DNA from 2 places in the Bradyrhizobium sp. USDA 4451 genome. Region 1 is predicted to be linked to the other one. Evidence: predicted binding sites of a transcription regulator. Region 1 holds the regulator's gene; the other holds the start of a gene.

Region 1 (7,681 bases):
AATCCAACCATGTACGGAAAAACATTGGTTTGCCGACTGTTCCATTCGCGTTCGAGGAACGACCGGTCTCGATGAGCGTCGCCTGCAGAGCTCGCGCACGGCCGGCGATGAAGCGAGACGAGGAACCGACATGGCGTGCAACAGTCGATTGCGGCGAGGTAGCTCAACCGATCTTGCGGCGCATCGCGTTCGGGAACGCCCACTGAGGAACGCTTGGGCGAAATTCAATCTCCTCGGCTAGACCGGAACAGATCGACCAGTCATGTACCGCATTTACTATTTTGCTGCCTTCCTCGCTGTGACGGGATCGGTCTTCGGCTTGCTGGTCGCCCTTGAGAAGACCGTCGGCGGATGACGCCAGGGAGGAAACAAGTTTTGCATCGAGTGGCACGGAAGCGCTCGATGGGGCGATCCGGCGACCCTGGCCGGGTTATGCCGAGCCTAGCTTTTTCTCGATGTAAGCATTCACCGTTTCGGCGAAGCCGCGCTGATCTCCCACAACGGCATTGAGCTGCGTCAGCACGTCTTGCTGGAGGAGCCGGAGTCCGCTCCTCCTGGCTCCAAGCAAGGTCGCGTCCCAATACTCGTTGACCGCTCTCTCGGCCAGCGCAATGCGGTTCACGTCGCCTTCTGCGATCAGTCGGCGCAGAACTCCCAGGCAAGCATCCAGGTGGGGCATCCCTCACCCGCCTCCAGTCCAGGGAGCTCGGAAAGAAAGGGCCCCAGCGAGTGGGCACCACACTGAGGCCAAGGTCCGTTCGTCCATCGTGTTCGGCGTCACCCGGTCAGGAGCCAGCTCACGCTGGCGACGAGCGCGATGAATGACATTCCGGCAAAGCCGAGAAAGCCCATCTCCACGCTGTCCATTCGATGAGGTGTCAACATCCCCGCAGTTTGCATCTCGTCTCCGAGACCCGCATTTAAAAATGCATGTCAGAAGCCATGTCCTAATTTCGCTGAGCCCCAAACAGCGGCCGCTCCACCAATTCGGATTTCAGAAACAACGGGCGTGAAGCGACGAGAACGTTTCGGCTCTCGTCGTCCCTGACCGAACACGCCGTCAGCCACGTCACCCCGCATGCTCGCGCCAGTTGGTTCCTGCCCGCAGCAAAAATTCCGCCAGCACTGGATTAACCTATGTAGATGCCATGCAAGGCCATTGGTGGCCGAATTCGCGCGACAATTGTTCGCGCGGGCCGAACGCCATGGGAAAGAAACGACGAAATCGGGTTAAGCAAACGACGTCACTGACCTTCAGACTGCTAAAGCTTGCCGAAACGGCCAGGACCAGGGCAAGCGGCTTGCCGCCTGGAGCCGAACGTGAACGCATGCTGAGGAAGTCACTTGAAGCCCGGCGTGCCCTCGAGATCGAGAAGTTCCTGGCAACCCCGGGGGCTGCAATGCCTTCATAGGCTTGTCGCGCATCCATCGTCCAAACGGCATCCGAAATGTCAGCCGAGCCGATCGAATATCAGGGTCATCGTCTAACGATCGTCGAGCAGCGAGGCGGCGGCTTCCTCGTCGAGATCACGCCTCTTGCGGGCGGTCCTCCGATCAGAACGCAAACCTTCCAGAGCACTCAAGAGGCGATCGCCAGGGCCAAGGCGACCATTGAGAAGCATCCAAGCAAGTGAAGCCGTACGGTTTGCAAGCAAAGCGTCCAACGCGTCGGCGGGCGGACCGGAGCAACATGATTGCTGGACCGATGCGAAAGCTCCATTTTCGAGTTGCGCGACATCCCACGTACTTTAACCAGGTTAAGGCGGGAACTTGGTAGCGGTTGCACGGTGTCGCCGCGCACGAAAGCACAGGGTATCGCGTGATGCGATGCTGGCTTCTGCGGGCTGGGGCACTCCGATGATCCTTCCAAAAGGACCCCTATTCATCATCAACATTTCAAACCCCGACGCCTTCTCGGGGAAAGGCAGCATCATCATGCTTGAATTGGCGGACGAGGATGCCGCTGTAAGAATAGCTCGAAAGATCGCTGCCGAGACAGGACGCTGGGTGACTGTGCGGAAAGAAGACATGGAAGTCGTTGGAACGATATCGCCGCCTACGACACATTAGGCGCGGTGATGACACGCCCCTGAAGACCACGAAGGTGTGCCCCTGGCTCGGGGACAGAGCCAAGGGCACCGGAAACGCCGACCTGCCGTTCCTGTTGGGTGGCGTTTGTTATCCAATACGCGGTGCCAGGTGCTGTCGTTCCTAATGAGCGATCGCCCGACAAGAGACGGCCCAGCGAGGGGCGCGATTATCGACGTCGGCCGCTCCCTGGACGCCTGGAGAAGAAGGGTGCAGCCCGCTGAGGGCACACGTCGGACGGCGATGTGTTTGCAGGGTGTTGCGGTCCGGACACGACGGGCAACTCAGCAAAACCTGTCAATCACCGTGTGCGAAAATATTTCGCTTTATCCGAAGCGCAACTCGGTGTATGAATTCCCCGTCTCACCCGACACGAGGGGCGCTTCGCGGTCGTCACGAACGCGGGTCGAGATGCGGTGGACGCCGAATGCGCAGTTGACGAACGCGCATGAGGCGGACGGCGAAATCGTGCAGGCCTGACGCCCTAGTGGCAGGTGTCTTTTCCGATTGCGCAATGCGCGTTGCGAAGACGGTGACAACAAAGCCAAGTCTCGCCGGGGAGAGCACGTATAAGCCGTAAGCCATCGCGCAGGGAAAGCCGGATTGCTCCGGTTACACCTGTGGTCCTACCCCCGAGCTTTCTACCCCATTGCTCGGGGCCCATGGGTGCGATCGGCACCCGGCTTTCCCTGCGCCCTCACCAACGGAGAGGGCGGAACGAGAAGCAAGACTCGGACAAATCATGTCGCGAGAATGCGGACGTATGATTCACAAGCGGCGCCACACATTCGCCGCCGTCCCGGCGAAGGCCCGGGACCCATTACCCCAAAAGCGAATTGTTGCGCGACGCTGGGGCCACAGCTTGTTTTCAACAACACAACCCTGTGGTTATGGGCCCCGGCCCCCGTGCGCAATTGCGCACTAGGCCGGGACGACAATGAAATTGTGGCGCGAGCATGCGAAGCTATGGACCGAGCGGGAGCCAGTGTCAGCACATCAGTCGCATGCCTCCCGCACAAATCGGGGACATTGCCGGCTGCCCGCAATTTTCGTACATGGTTCCACGCAATGACCTCGCACCCCCTCCCCGATTCCGTCGACGTGCTGCTGTTCGATATCGGCCGCGTCGTGCTCGACATCGACTTTGACAAGGTGATGGCGCACTGGGCGCAGCATGCCGGCTGCGCGCCGTCCGACCTCGCCACCCGCTTTGTCGTCGACGACAGCTTCAAGCATCACGAGATCGGCCGGATCGACGATGCGGCGTTCTTCGAAAACCTGCGCCGGACGCTCGGCATCGACCTCACGGACGCGCAGTTCCTCGAAGGCTGGAATGCGATCTTCACCGGCGAGATGCCCGATATCGCCCCCCTGCTCGCGGCCGCGGCGAAGCGGATGCCGCTCTATGCGTTCTCCAACACCAATCCGGCCCATGTCGCGCATTTCTCGGTTGTCCACGCCGAGTTGCTGAGCCATTTCCGCACCGTGTTCCTGTCCTCGAGCATCGGCCATCGGAAACCCGACGCCGCGGCCTACGATCATGTGGTAAAAGCCATCGGCGTGCCGGCGTCGCGGATCCTGTTCTTCGACGACCTGGCCGCCAATATCGAAGGCGCGCGGGCGCGCGGCCTTCATGCCGTCCACGTGACATCGACGGATGACGTGGCAAGGGCGCTGACCGCGCTCGGTATTTGAACCCTGGACTTGAGGAGCTCCGAGCGTGGCCCTGATGCCGGTTGCCGATGCCCTGTCCGCCGTCCTGGCCGGCGCCGAACCGCTGCCGGAGGAAATGGTCGCGCTCGATGCCGCCTATCACCGCACCCTGGCACGCGACCTCGCCGCGCGGCGCACTCAGCCGCCGCAGCCGATGTCGGCGATGGACGGCTATGCGGTGCGCGCCGCCGATGCGGCTGACCTGAAGGCGCGACTCAAGGTGATCGGCGAAGTCGCCGCCGGCCGGCCGTTCGAGCGCACGGTCGGTGCAGGCGAAGCGGTGCGGATCTTCACCGGCGGCGTGATCCCCGACGGCGCCGACGCCGTCATCATCCAGGAAGACACCGCCGTCGACGGCGACCACATCACGATCAGCGAGGCTGCCGCCGTCGGACGGCACATCCGCCCCGCGGGGGTCGACTTCCGCGAGGGTGACGTTCTGCTCGCCGCCGGCAGCCGCCTCTCCGACCGCGCGCTGTCGCTGGCCGCCGCCATGAACCATCCGGAACTCGCCGTGCGCCGCCGGCCGAAGGTCGCGGTGCTGGCGACCGGCGACGAGCTGGTGATGCCGGGCTCGCAGCCCGGACCCGGCCAGATCGTCTATTCCAACGGCTATGCGCTGCGGGCGCTGGCGCGTGCCGAAGGCGCTGAGACCATCGATCTCGGGATTGCCGCCGATACGGTTGAGGCCACCACGGCCGGCATCCGCCGGGCCCGCGACACCGGAGCCGACATCCTGATCACGACCGGCGGCGCCTCGGTCGGTGACCACGACCTGGTCAAGCAGTCGCTGGAGGCCGAGGGCGTCGCGATGGCGTTCTGGCGGATCGCGATGCGGCCCGGCAAGCCGATGATGCATGGCCGGCTCGAGGCGATGCGGGTGATCGGCCTGCCCGGCAATCCGGTGTCGTCCTACGTCTGCGCCTTCCTGTTTCTGGTGCCGTTGATTCGGGCGCTGAGCGGCCGAAAAGCGATTCATCATCGCCGCGCGACCGCTTTGCTCGGCCGCGACCTCGCTGCCAACGACCAGCGCGAGGACTATCTGCGCGCGCGTCTCGAGACGCGCGACGACGGCACGCTGATCGCAACGCCCGTGATGCAGCAGGATTCTTCGCTGCTCGGGAATCTCGCTGCGGCACGCGCACTTCTCGTGCGTCCGCCGTTTGCGCCGGCCGCCGTCGCCGGCAGCGAATGCGAGATCCTGATGCTGCCCGAATAGGGTTTTCTCACCGCGGCGATTGTGCGCCGCCGGGCGTGTTCACCGGAAATTAAGTGGTTGCGGAACACATATCGAACATATAGTGTCCGTTCATGATTTGTTTCGAGTACTGGTGTCTACAATCGGGAGGCCGCCCAGGAGCGCTTGCAGCAAGCACCATGCTCCCTTGGTCAGGCCCGGTCTGCAGATCCCACCGAAGAGTCTCGGAATCGAACGACGCTATCAACCGGGGGAATACTCGAGATGCTCACGCGCAAACAGTACGAACTTCTGCGTTTCATCAATGAACGTCTGAAAGAGGCCGGCGTCCCGCCCTCCTTCGACGAGATGAAGGATGCGCTCGACCTGCGCTCGAAGTCCGGTATCCACCGCCTGATCACTGCGCTGGAGGAGCGCGGCTTCATCCGCCGCCTGCCCAACCGCGCCCGCGCCATCGAAGTCATCAAGCTGCCCGAGCTGTCGGCCGGTGGCGGCAACGGCCGCCGCGGCTTCACCCCGAGCGTCATCGAAGGCACCCTCGGCAAGCGCACCTCTACGCCGCCGATCGCCGAGGATGACGGCAATCGACCGGTCGCGGTCCCGGTCATGGGCCGGATCGCTGCCGGTACGCCGATCGAGGCGCTGCAGACCCGCAGCCACACCATCAGCGTGCCGCCCGACATGCTCGGCTCCGGCGAGCATTATGCGCTGGAGGTGCGCGGCGACTCGATGGTCGATGCCGGCATTCTCGACGGCGACATGGCGCTGATCCAGCGCAACGACGTCGCCAACACCGGCGACATCGTGGTGGCGCTGATCGACGAGGAGGAAGCGACCCTGAAGCGCTTCCGCCGCCGCGGCGCTTCGATCGCGCTGGAGCCGGCCAACACCGCCTATGAAGTGCGCATCCTGCCGCCGAACCGGGTCCGCATCCAGGGCAAGCTGATCGGGCTCTATCGCAAGTACTGAATTGCAAATAGTTGCGGCGGCGAGGCAAATACTTGCGGCGGCGAGGAACGAGCGACAGATCGGATCGTTCCTTGGAAGATAGCGCGGCATGCGGCCTGCTCGATGCGCTCCGATACCTCTCACGCAGTGTCGCGTGTTTGTGATTGAGGCGGTCTCGGGCGAGTCGTACAATCGCCCAGAAACGAGCTGACACTCGTTCGCTATCGTCCACTCTGGTAGAGGCCCTATGCCTCAAGGAGAGGCACGGGTCGCTACCTCCATTTGAGGAGCCATCCGATGTGTGACTATAGTCTGCACGCCGTGGCATCGCGCCCCGCCATTGTCGGAGAGACGCTGATCACCACGACCTTCCGCGGCACGTCGACCCGCGGCTTTGCGTCGGAGAACGATCCGACTGTCGCGGTCTGCATGCTGCCGGGCACCGAGCTCGCTTTCGCCGAGAACGTTCGCTACGACAGCCGCTGGATCTGGACCAAGACGCTGAATTTCCGCGTCGGCGTGTTCAACGAAGTCGAGCCCGACGTGCCGGATCGCCATCATGATGCGGTCGAATTCCCCGACGGCAGCCATGTGCTAGTGACCCAGCTCGTCGAGGGACAGCGCGTCAGCGTGCTGCAATTGCCGGCACTGCATCCGCCGGTCGCGCAGAAGCCGAAGGTTGTGGAGCGGCGGCCCTCCGCATTTGCGTCGCTGTTTTTGGGTTGAACGCATCGTCGCCGCAGGATGACCCGGCGGCGAGTGACCGAAACGATTTCGAGCGACCCCGGACGTCGGGTTCCGGGGCGCGGCAGGAGATTTGCGTCGGCGGCCGCCTTGGCGCATCATCTGGCGCAGAGGACGTGCACTCACGGAAACCTGCTCGGTGGTCGATAAGGTCACATGGCAAAAGGCTGGACGCGTCACGGAGCCGGGCCGCTACATGTTCCGGTTCGGCTGGCTGACGGTGACGGCTGACGACCTGAAGGTCTGGCAGCAATTCCCCGAGGCGTCCTTCACCCTCGTCAAGAAGCCCGACGCCGGCCCCGATTCCGATGAATACCATCTCGGCCTGTTCGAATTGCCGGCCGGTCCCTCGCCAGACCCCGGCTAATCCTCACCCTGCAGATCGCTCTCCGCCGGCGTGGCGTCGACGGCCGGCCGTGGCGCGGTGGCGGGGGCGCGGAGCGTCGCCTCGGCCTCGCCGTCGCCGGGAACCGCAGGCGACCATGGCCGGTCGATCCCGCCGGGCTTGACCGCATCGATGGCGTAGCCGTCACGGGTCCGACGCAGCACCAGCGCGCCGTGACGCCGCAGCCGCTCAGCGTCGACCACCGAGGCCGCGCAGCCCCGCGGCGCCGGCCGGGCGGTGACGATCAGCGCCGCGCGCTCGCAATCATCGGCCAGCGCCTCCGGCCGGCTGGCCAGCGCGACGAAGGCGCCGCCGGGCCCCTGGACCACGCAGCCGCTCGGATCGCAGGAGACGCCCTCGCCGAGCGATGCATCAGTGGCGGTCCGCGCATCGGCGTCCGCCGCCAGCCACTCCTTGACCAAAAACGCATCCTTGGCGCTGTGCATCAGATGCAACCGCCCGTCCCCGCCGCGCACCGCGACGTTGCGGCCATCGGCGGAAATCAGCACGTCCGGCTGCGGCACCCTGAGCGCCCAGACCGAGGCCACCACCAGCAGCACCGCACCCGACCAGCGCAGCGGCGTGCGCAGCAGCCCGAGCAGGAT
Region 2 (7,681 bases), 1.4 Mb from region 1:
CCGGTCGTCGCCACAATAGAGCAGGCTTGCGGCCAGCCAGACGCCGTCGGCGGCGCTGGCCTTCAGTTGCGCGAGCAGATCGAGCGCTTTCGACGCCTCGAACCGATGCGGCAGTGCCAGCACCAGAAGCTGGCCTTCGGCGAAATCGATCAGATCGGGCAGCGTGAGCCGGCAGTCGCCCTTCTCGACCCGCTCGATGCCACGGCCGCGCTTGCCGCGGGTCAAGAGCTGACACAGCCGGCCGTAGGCGGCGCGATCGCGCGGATAGACCAGGATGTCGGGCGTGCCGTCGATGAAGACGATGCGGGCGCCTACTAAAAACTTTGGTGGATGGGCGACCTTCTCGCTGTCGAGCTCCTTCCAGGCCCGCACCACGCCGGCCAGCGTGTTGTGATCGGCGAGCCCGATCACGGGAATCTTCAGTTCGCTCGCCTGATGCACATAGGCGCGCGGATCGGAGCCGCCGCGCAGGAAGGAGAAATTGCTGGTGATACCGATCTCGGCATAGTCGGGCATGGGATTCTCGTTTTGACGCGTTTTCTTCACGCGAACCGGCCTCCACTTCGCTTGAAAACGCTTTGCTTCATGCGAACAACCCGTGCACATACCAGTTGGCCGGAACCGGCTTGCCTCGTTCGTCGCGCAGCTCGCTCTCGTAGAGGCCGTCGCGAAAGATCCAGAAGCGCTGGCCCTCGGCGTCCTCGACGCGGAAGTAGTCGCGCGTCAGTGCCGCGCCGTCCTGCTTCCACCATTCCATCGCGATGCGCTCGGGGCCCTCGACCCGCACCACCGCGTGCAGGGCGCGCCGCCAGGTGAATTGATGCGGCGGGCCGTCGGGCACGCTCGCGAACGGCACCTTGATCGGCTCGGGCGGCTCGAACAGCCTGAGCGGCCGCAGCGGCGGCTCGCCGATGACGCGCTCCGGCCAGGCGGCGGCGCCGGCGGCGGCCAGATGATGCTGCGCCGGCAATGCGAGCGCAGATCGTTCGGGGATGTGGCTCTCGAGCGGCAGATGCACGACGACGCGTTTCCCCCCGATGCGGGCGGCGATGCGGTCGATCAGCGCCGAGAGCTCGTCATTGTCGTGCACGGTCGCGTCGAGATCGCGCTGCTGCTGCACCACGATCTCGGTACGCCCGGCGGCAAGACGAATGAGGTCGAAGCCGAAGCCGGGATCGAGCGGATCGTTGAGCGCATCGAGCCGCTCGCGGAACAGGCGGTCGATCATCTCCGGCCGCGTCACCGGCCGCCCGGTCTCGACCATGATCGTGCGCACCGCACCGTCGGTGCGGAAGAAGCTCGCCTCCAGCTGCCGCGCGCCCTTGCCCTGCCTGTCCATCGCCGCAACCAGCATCTTGGCGAGGTTTTGCAGCGTCAGCGCGATCACGGTGTCGGTCGCGATCGGTTCCGGGAAACGCTTCTCGACGATGTAATCGGGCGGCGGCTTGCGCGGGCTGATCGGGGCATCGCCCCGCCCGAGCGCGTGGCCGAGCAAGGTGGTGAAGGCGGCGCCGAACCGTGCCGAGATCTCATGCGGCGCGCGCGCGGCGACATCGCCGATGGTCTTCAACCCGGCGCGGCGCAGACCGGTGGTCACAGCGGCATCGGCACCGAGCGCCGACACCGGCAGCGGATTGACCGCTTGCGCCTCCTCGCCATCGGCGACGATCTTGCCCGAGACATGACGCGTCAGCGTGCGCGCCGCGATCGAGGTGCCGGCAATCGCGGCGCTGACGGCAAAGCCGCGCCGGCTCAGCGCATGGGTCACGATCTGCAGCAGCGCCCGCTCGCCGCCGAACAGATGCGCGCAGCCGGTGATGTCGAGGAACAGGCCGTATGGCGCGTCGAGCGCGACCAGCGGCGTGAAGCGGTCGCACCAGTCGGCGATGTCGTTCAGCGTCTTCAGGTCGGCGGCCGGATCGACGTCATAGACCGTGAGCTCCGGGCAGATCGCCCGCGCATTGGCGAGCGGCAGCCCGATCGCCAGCCCGGCGCGCACCGCGGCCTCGTCGATGGCATGCAGCAGGATCGCGTTGTGGTCCTTTGCGACGACGACGCTGGGGAGAACGTTGCTTTTCGTAAGGGACGCATCGGCAGACGGGTTCCCTCCCCCCTTGCGGGGGAGGGTGAGGGAGAGGGGTAAGCCGCATACGCCGGCGTCCGTGGTACCCCTCTCTCCAACTCTCCCCCGCACGGGGGGAGAGAGCCCTGCCGATGTGCTCACCTCACTTGAAGGTTCTGTCACCTCCCGTGTGTCGGTCGGCACGACGTTGCGGCCATCAGCTTGCGAGGCGATGTCCTGCGCGAGCTTGCGCTTGATGCGGTCGATGGGCAGGCGTGGCAGCCACAGGCTGAGGATACGCCGACGGTTCGCTGAATTGGCACTCATCACATTTCCATTCCATGATCCATCGCCCGACCGGGCCATGACGGTTGCGCACCAGTTCGGCCTCGACGCGCGGCGCGCCCCAGGCGCTTGCGGCGTGGCCGGGCGGCGAATGCGCCGCGCGCACGATCCAGCGCGTCTCCGCGGTCGAGGGGATTGGCGTGGCCGCGATCCGCAGCACCAGCGCGGTGACACCGGAGGCTTGCGCGGCCAAAGTCAGCTTGCGGCTGGCGACGAGATCGAGCTGGCGCGCCTGGCCCCAGATTTCGAGCACGACCGCGCCGAGCGCATCGCAGGCCAGCGCATCGGCCGCGGTGCGCAGGGCGCCGTCGACATCGGCGGCGCGCACCGTGACCAAAAGGCGCGGATCGAGGCCGAGTTCGGCGATGCCGCGCATCGACAGCGCGCCGTTCTCGCGATCGGAAAAATCCTGCCGCACCCAGACCAGGGGCTTGCGCGTCGACACGCGTCCGGCGAGCCCCGCGATGAAGCCGGTCGCAGCACCGCTTTGATGGCCGGCGGCGAACACCTCGTGCAGCGCGGCCGGCGCAAGCCCGCCGCGCAACATCGCGTCCGCGCTCGCGTGGCCGAGCGCGACGCGGTTCGGCATCGCCGCCTCCGATGGCGCCTCGATGCGCGCGATGCTGCCGCGCAGAGACGCAAGCGTACCCATGCGTGCGCCATTCATATGCGCTGCTCCTTCCCAACCAAAATTTGAGGCCGTCACTGATCTGAACAGAGAACCAGGGACTGGCTCATTTGTTCATGATATGTTCTAATATAAAGCTAACAGGGCCCGCGGAGTCAATCGGATTGGTGAGCCCATCGATTCATCAGTGGAATCAATGGGATTCAGCAGCCGAACAGCGGCCGCAGCCGGATCGCCCGCAGCGTCGGGCGCGGAAGGCCCCGAAAATGGCGGGCGTGACGGAAATGGAGCAATCGCATGCGTATCATCGTGCTCGATAACGACACCGATTTCGAGGGCTGGCGCAAGGCCGCGCGGCGCCTGGCGACACATGACGTGGAGCCCGCTGAGGTCACCTGGACCATACGCCGCAACGACGAATTGTCGTCGGCCGCCTGCGCGAATGAATGGCCTGACACGCCGCAGGCGCAGTTCAGCGTGTCGGCCAAATTCATCGAGCTGGCAAAGGCCGCGATCCTGCATCGCGACGATCGGCGCTTCGCCCTGCTCTATCGCCTGCTGTGGCGGCTGCGCAGCCACCACGATCTGCTCGGCGCGACCGCCGATCCCGACGTCGCCGAGGTCCACGCGATGGCGCGCGCGGTCTATCGCGACATCGACCGGATGCACGCGCAGCTTCGCTTTCGCGAGATCGGCCGCGAGCGGACGGCGCATTACGTCGCCTGGTTCGAGCCGGAGCATCACATCGTCGAGCTCGCCGCGCCTTTCTTCGCCGGCCGTTTCGCCGACATGCCGTGGTCGATCCTCACGCCCGACGTCTGCGCCCATTGGGACGGGCACGCGATCTCGATCACGCCCGGCGTCGCCAAATCCGAAGTGCCGAGCGAGGACCGGCTCGAAGAGGCCTGGCGGCGTCATGACAACAGCTTCTCCAATCCGGCGCGGCTGAAAGTGATGGAGATGCCGCAGGCCTATTGGAGGAACCTGCCGGAGGATTCGATCATTAAGCCGCTGATCGAAGACGCCATGCGCATGACCAGCGGCCCCTTCGTCGCACGCAGGGCGGCCGAGCCGCAGCAGCCTCAGGATCAGCCGATGCCCCGCAAGCCGACTGCAAACAAACAGGCCCACGACACGATCGCCGCCTTGCGCGACGAGGCCGCCGCTTGCCGCGCCTGCCCGCTGTGGAAGGACGCGACGCAAACCGTGTTCGGCGAAGGACCGCAAAGCGCAACGCTGATGCTGGTCGGCGAGCAGCCCGGCGACAAGGAGGATCTCGTCGGCCACCCCTTCGTCGGACCGGCCGGGCAGCTGCTCGATCGCGCGCTCGGGGAAGCCGGCATCGATCGCCGCAAGGTCTACATCACCAATGCGGTGAAGCACTTCAAATTCGTGCCGCGCGGCAAGATCCGGCTGCACCAGAAGCCGAACACGCCGGAGATCCGCGCTTGTCGTCAGTGGTATGAGCGCGAGCTCGCCGCCATCAAGCCGGAACTCGTGGTTGCGCTCGGCGCCACCGCAGCGCAAAGCGTGCTCGGCAAGATCACGCCGATCAACAAGAACCGCGGCCATCTGATTAACCACGACGCCACCAAGGTGCTCGTCACCGTGCACCCGTCCTATCTGTTGCGATTGCCCGACGAGAAAGCCAAGGCGCTGGAATATCAGCGCTTTATCGGCGACCTGAAAATCGCCGCGGAACGGTTGCGCAATTCGGCCCGCGCGGCCTGAGTTCCACCGGTTTGTGGAACCACACTTCAACGTGAAATTGTTCTAAGCTGCAAACAAATACCTACAACCTTTAATTGATCCGTGGTACTGTGACATGTTCCGCAGGTAATCGGGCGTCATGTTCACGCCATGGCGTACCCCGAGGCGGGCGCGCCGCGCGGTTTGCTAGCCCCGATCGTGCGGCGCGCCACCTCATCTCGCAATCCTTCCTTCTCGCTCGCTTCCAGTCCGCACCGGCTTCCTGGTGACGCGGAGTCTTGACGACTTAGATTCCAGGCGACTTGAAATACAGGCGTGCTGAAATCCAGATGTGCTGGCCACGTGGCCCCACGTCTCTCCGGCGACGTCCTCGCCTCCCTCAATTGCCTCACCTCGCGAAACCGGACGGTGAACTCCGTCGTGATCGGTGGTCGTCTATTGCTGAAGATTGCCACGAGGCCGCCAAGGCGCGTGAGCCATCAATGCGTTGCACATAAATTCCGCTCGATATCCACGGCCGCAGACGAACGCCTCATTTCACGGCCCGATTTCAATTGCCTGTCATATGCATCGATCAAAATCGGAGGCATTGGGACAGGAGTTTACCATGAGCGATATGGCGTTACCCGGCTCGATCGAGCCCGCCTTGAAAAAGGGCCCGGACCTCGACAAAGGCTTCCACCCCATGACCGGGGTTATTTATTTGGGCGTGGTTGCGGCCGCGCTGCTGTTCGTTGCCTACAGCATCTATGCCGACGTCGACGCCACCGGCACGCGCGTCACGTCGTTCCTGCCCTACATCATGCTGTTCGTCGCGCTCTTGATCGCGCTCGGCTTCGAATTCGTCAACGGCTTTCACGACACCGCCAACGCGGTCGCCACCGTGATCTACACCCGCTCGCTGCCGGCGCATGTCGCCGTGGTGTGGTCGGGCATGTTCAACCTGTTCGGCGTGCTGCTCTCGAGCGGCGCCGTCGCGTTCGGCATCGTCTCGCTGCTGCCGGTCGAACTCATCCTGCAAGTCGGCTCGAGCGCCGGCTTTGCGATGGTGTTCGCGCTGTTGATCGCCGCCATCCTCTGGAATCTCGGCACTTGGTGGCTCGGCCTGCCGGCGTCGAGCTCGCACACTCTGATCGGATCGATCATGGGCGTCGGCATCACCAATGCGCTGCTGCGCGGCCGTGACGGCACCTCGGGCGTGGACTGGACGCAGGCCGCCGGCATCGCCAAGGCGCTGCTGCTGTCGCCGCTGTTCGGCTTCGTGCTCGCGGCCGGCCTGCTCTACATCCTCAAGGTCGTGCTGGCGCGCGCAACGCCGGCACTGTTCGGCGAGCCGGTTGGCAACCAGCCGCCGCCGTGGTGGATCCGGGGCATCCTGATCCTGACCTGCACGCTGGTGAGCTTCTTCCACGGCTCCAACGACGGTCAGAAGGGCATGGGCCTGATCATGCTGATCCTGATCGGCACCGTGCCGACCGCCTACGCGTTGAACCGCGCGCTGCCGGCGGCCCAGATCGAGTACTTCGCCGCGCACTCGAGCGCGGCCAGCAAGGTCATCGAAGGCAAGGCCGCCGGCTACAACGTGATCGGCAATCCGCGCCCGGCCGTGACCAACTATGTCGCGCAGCACCAGATCAACGAAGGCACCTATCCGTCGCTGGCGGTGCTGGTGCGCGACATCGGCAAGCAGGTCGCCGAGTACGGATCGCTGGCCAAGTTCCCGGCCGAAGCGGTCGGCAACACCCGCAACGACATGTACCTGGCGTCCGAGGCGATCCGCTTCCTGATGAAGGACAAGGAAGCCGAGCTCTCCGCCGCCGACGTCGCCACGCTGAACGAGTACAAGGGCTCGCTCGACGCCGCGACGAAGTTCATCCCGAGCTGGGTGAAGTTCGCCGTCGCCATCGCGCTCGGCCTCGGCACCATGGTCGGCTGGAAGCGCATCGTCGTCACCGTCGGCGAGAAGATCGGCAAGACCCACCTGACCTACGCGCAGGGCGCCTGCGCCGAGATCACCGCGGCTGCGACGATCGCCGCGGCCGACGGCTACGGCCTGCCGGTCTCGACCACGCACGTGCTGTCGTCAGGCATCGCGGGCACCATGGCCGCCAACGGCTCCGGCCTGCAATGGTCGACGATCCGCAACATCGCAATGGCCTGGGTGCTGACCCTGCCCGCCGCGATGATCCTCTCGGGCGTTCTGTACTACGTGTTCTACCACGTGTTCTGATGGCCCCGCTTTCGCCGCGACAGACGAAAGGCCCGCACCTCAGGTGCGGGCCTTTTGCATTTGGAACGCAAGACGTGCTCCACGCTCAGCCGGCGTAGGCCTTGGCGACTTCGGCCAGCAGGCCGCGCGCCCATTTGTGCAGGCCTGACTTGGCCGTCCTGGCGCTCCAGTACATGTCGATCGAGATCGGCACCCGGAACGGCAGCGCAGCGACGTGCAGGCCGCCGCGCATCGCCCGCGCCAGATGATGCGGGATGGTCGCGACCAGCCGTGTGCCGGTGATGATCCGCTCCAGACTGTCGTGGTTCGGCAGGCTGACGATCGGCGCGATCTCGATCTTCCTCGCCTTCAGCGCCGCGAGATAAAGCGGCTGCCACTCGCCGCTATGGGTGATGAAGACATGCGCCGCCTTCGCATAGGCCGACAGCGCGATCCGGCCCCGCGCCAGCGGATTGGCCGGATCCATCACGCAGACATAGTGATCGGTGAGGATGTGGCGGCGGAAGAAGCTCTCGCCGACGATCCCGACCGGACCGAGCACGATGTCGCACTGGTTCTGCTTGAGATGGACGTCGCCATGGCCTCCGGCATCGAGCAGGACGAGACGAACCTGCGGCGCGCCGGCACGCAGCCGCGCGCTGAACTGCGGGATCAGGGTCTGGCGTTCGTGATAGTTGCAGGAGATGGTCACGCTGCCCTGCGCGAT

The links. Region 1 encodes LexA, which represses DNA repair genes until DNA is damaged. Its sites were predicted from a motif close to TGTTCNNNNTGTGTTCNG; they were not measured.
Region 2: a site for LexA is predicted at 3,147-3,164, ahead of ACVMB0_RS20650 (ImuA family protein). Genes of this name have one in related genera too.

What each region holds. Positions count from the first base shown of each region.
Region 1 covers NZ_JBTRCH010000001.1:5,933,207-5,940,887, forward strand. Annotated here, with positions in the region: gene ACVMB0_RS27365 (hypothetical protein) at 164-391, opposite strand; gene ACVMB0_RS27370 (hypothetical protein) at 431-679, opposite strand; gene ACVMB0_RS27375 (hypothetical protein) at 1,449-1,634, shown strand; gene ACVMB0_RS27380 (HAD family hydrolase) at 3,157-3,783, shown strand; gene ACVMB0_RS27385 (molybdopterin molybdotransferase MoeA) at 3,809-5,020, shown strand; gene lexA (transcriptional repressor LexA) at 5,264-5,968, shown strand; gene ACVMB0_RS27395 (hypothetical protein) at 6,245-6,673, shown strand; gene ACVMB0_RS27400 (hypothetical protein) at 6,831-7,058, shown strand; partial or broken gene ACVMB0_RS27405 (ComEC/Rec2 family competence protein) at 7,055-7,681, opposite strand, start outside.
Region 2 covers NZ_JBTRCH010000001.1:4,486,428-4,494,108, reverse strand. Annotated here, with positions in the region: gene ACVMB0_RS20660 (error-prone DNA polymerase) at 1-516, opposite strand, end outside; gene ACVMB0_RS20655 (Y-family DNA polymerase) at 584-2,194, opposite strand; gene ACVMB0_RS20650 (ImuA family protein) at 2,280-3,074, opposite strand; gene ACVMB0_RS20645 (UdgX family uracil-DNA binding protein) at 3,333-4,766, shown strand; gene ACVMB0_RS20640 (inorganic phosphate transporter) at 5,353-6,975, shown strand; gene ACVMB0_RS20635 (LysR family transcriptional regulator) at 7,061-7,681, opposite strand, start outside.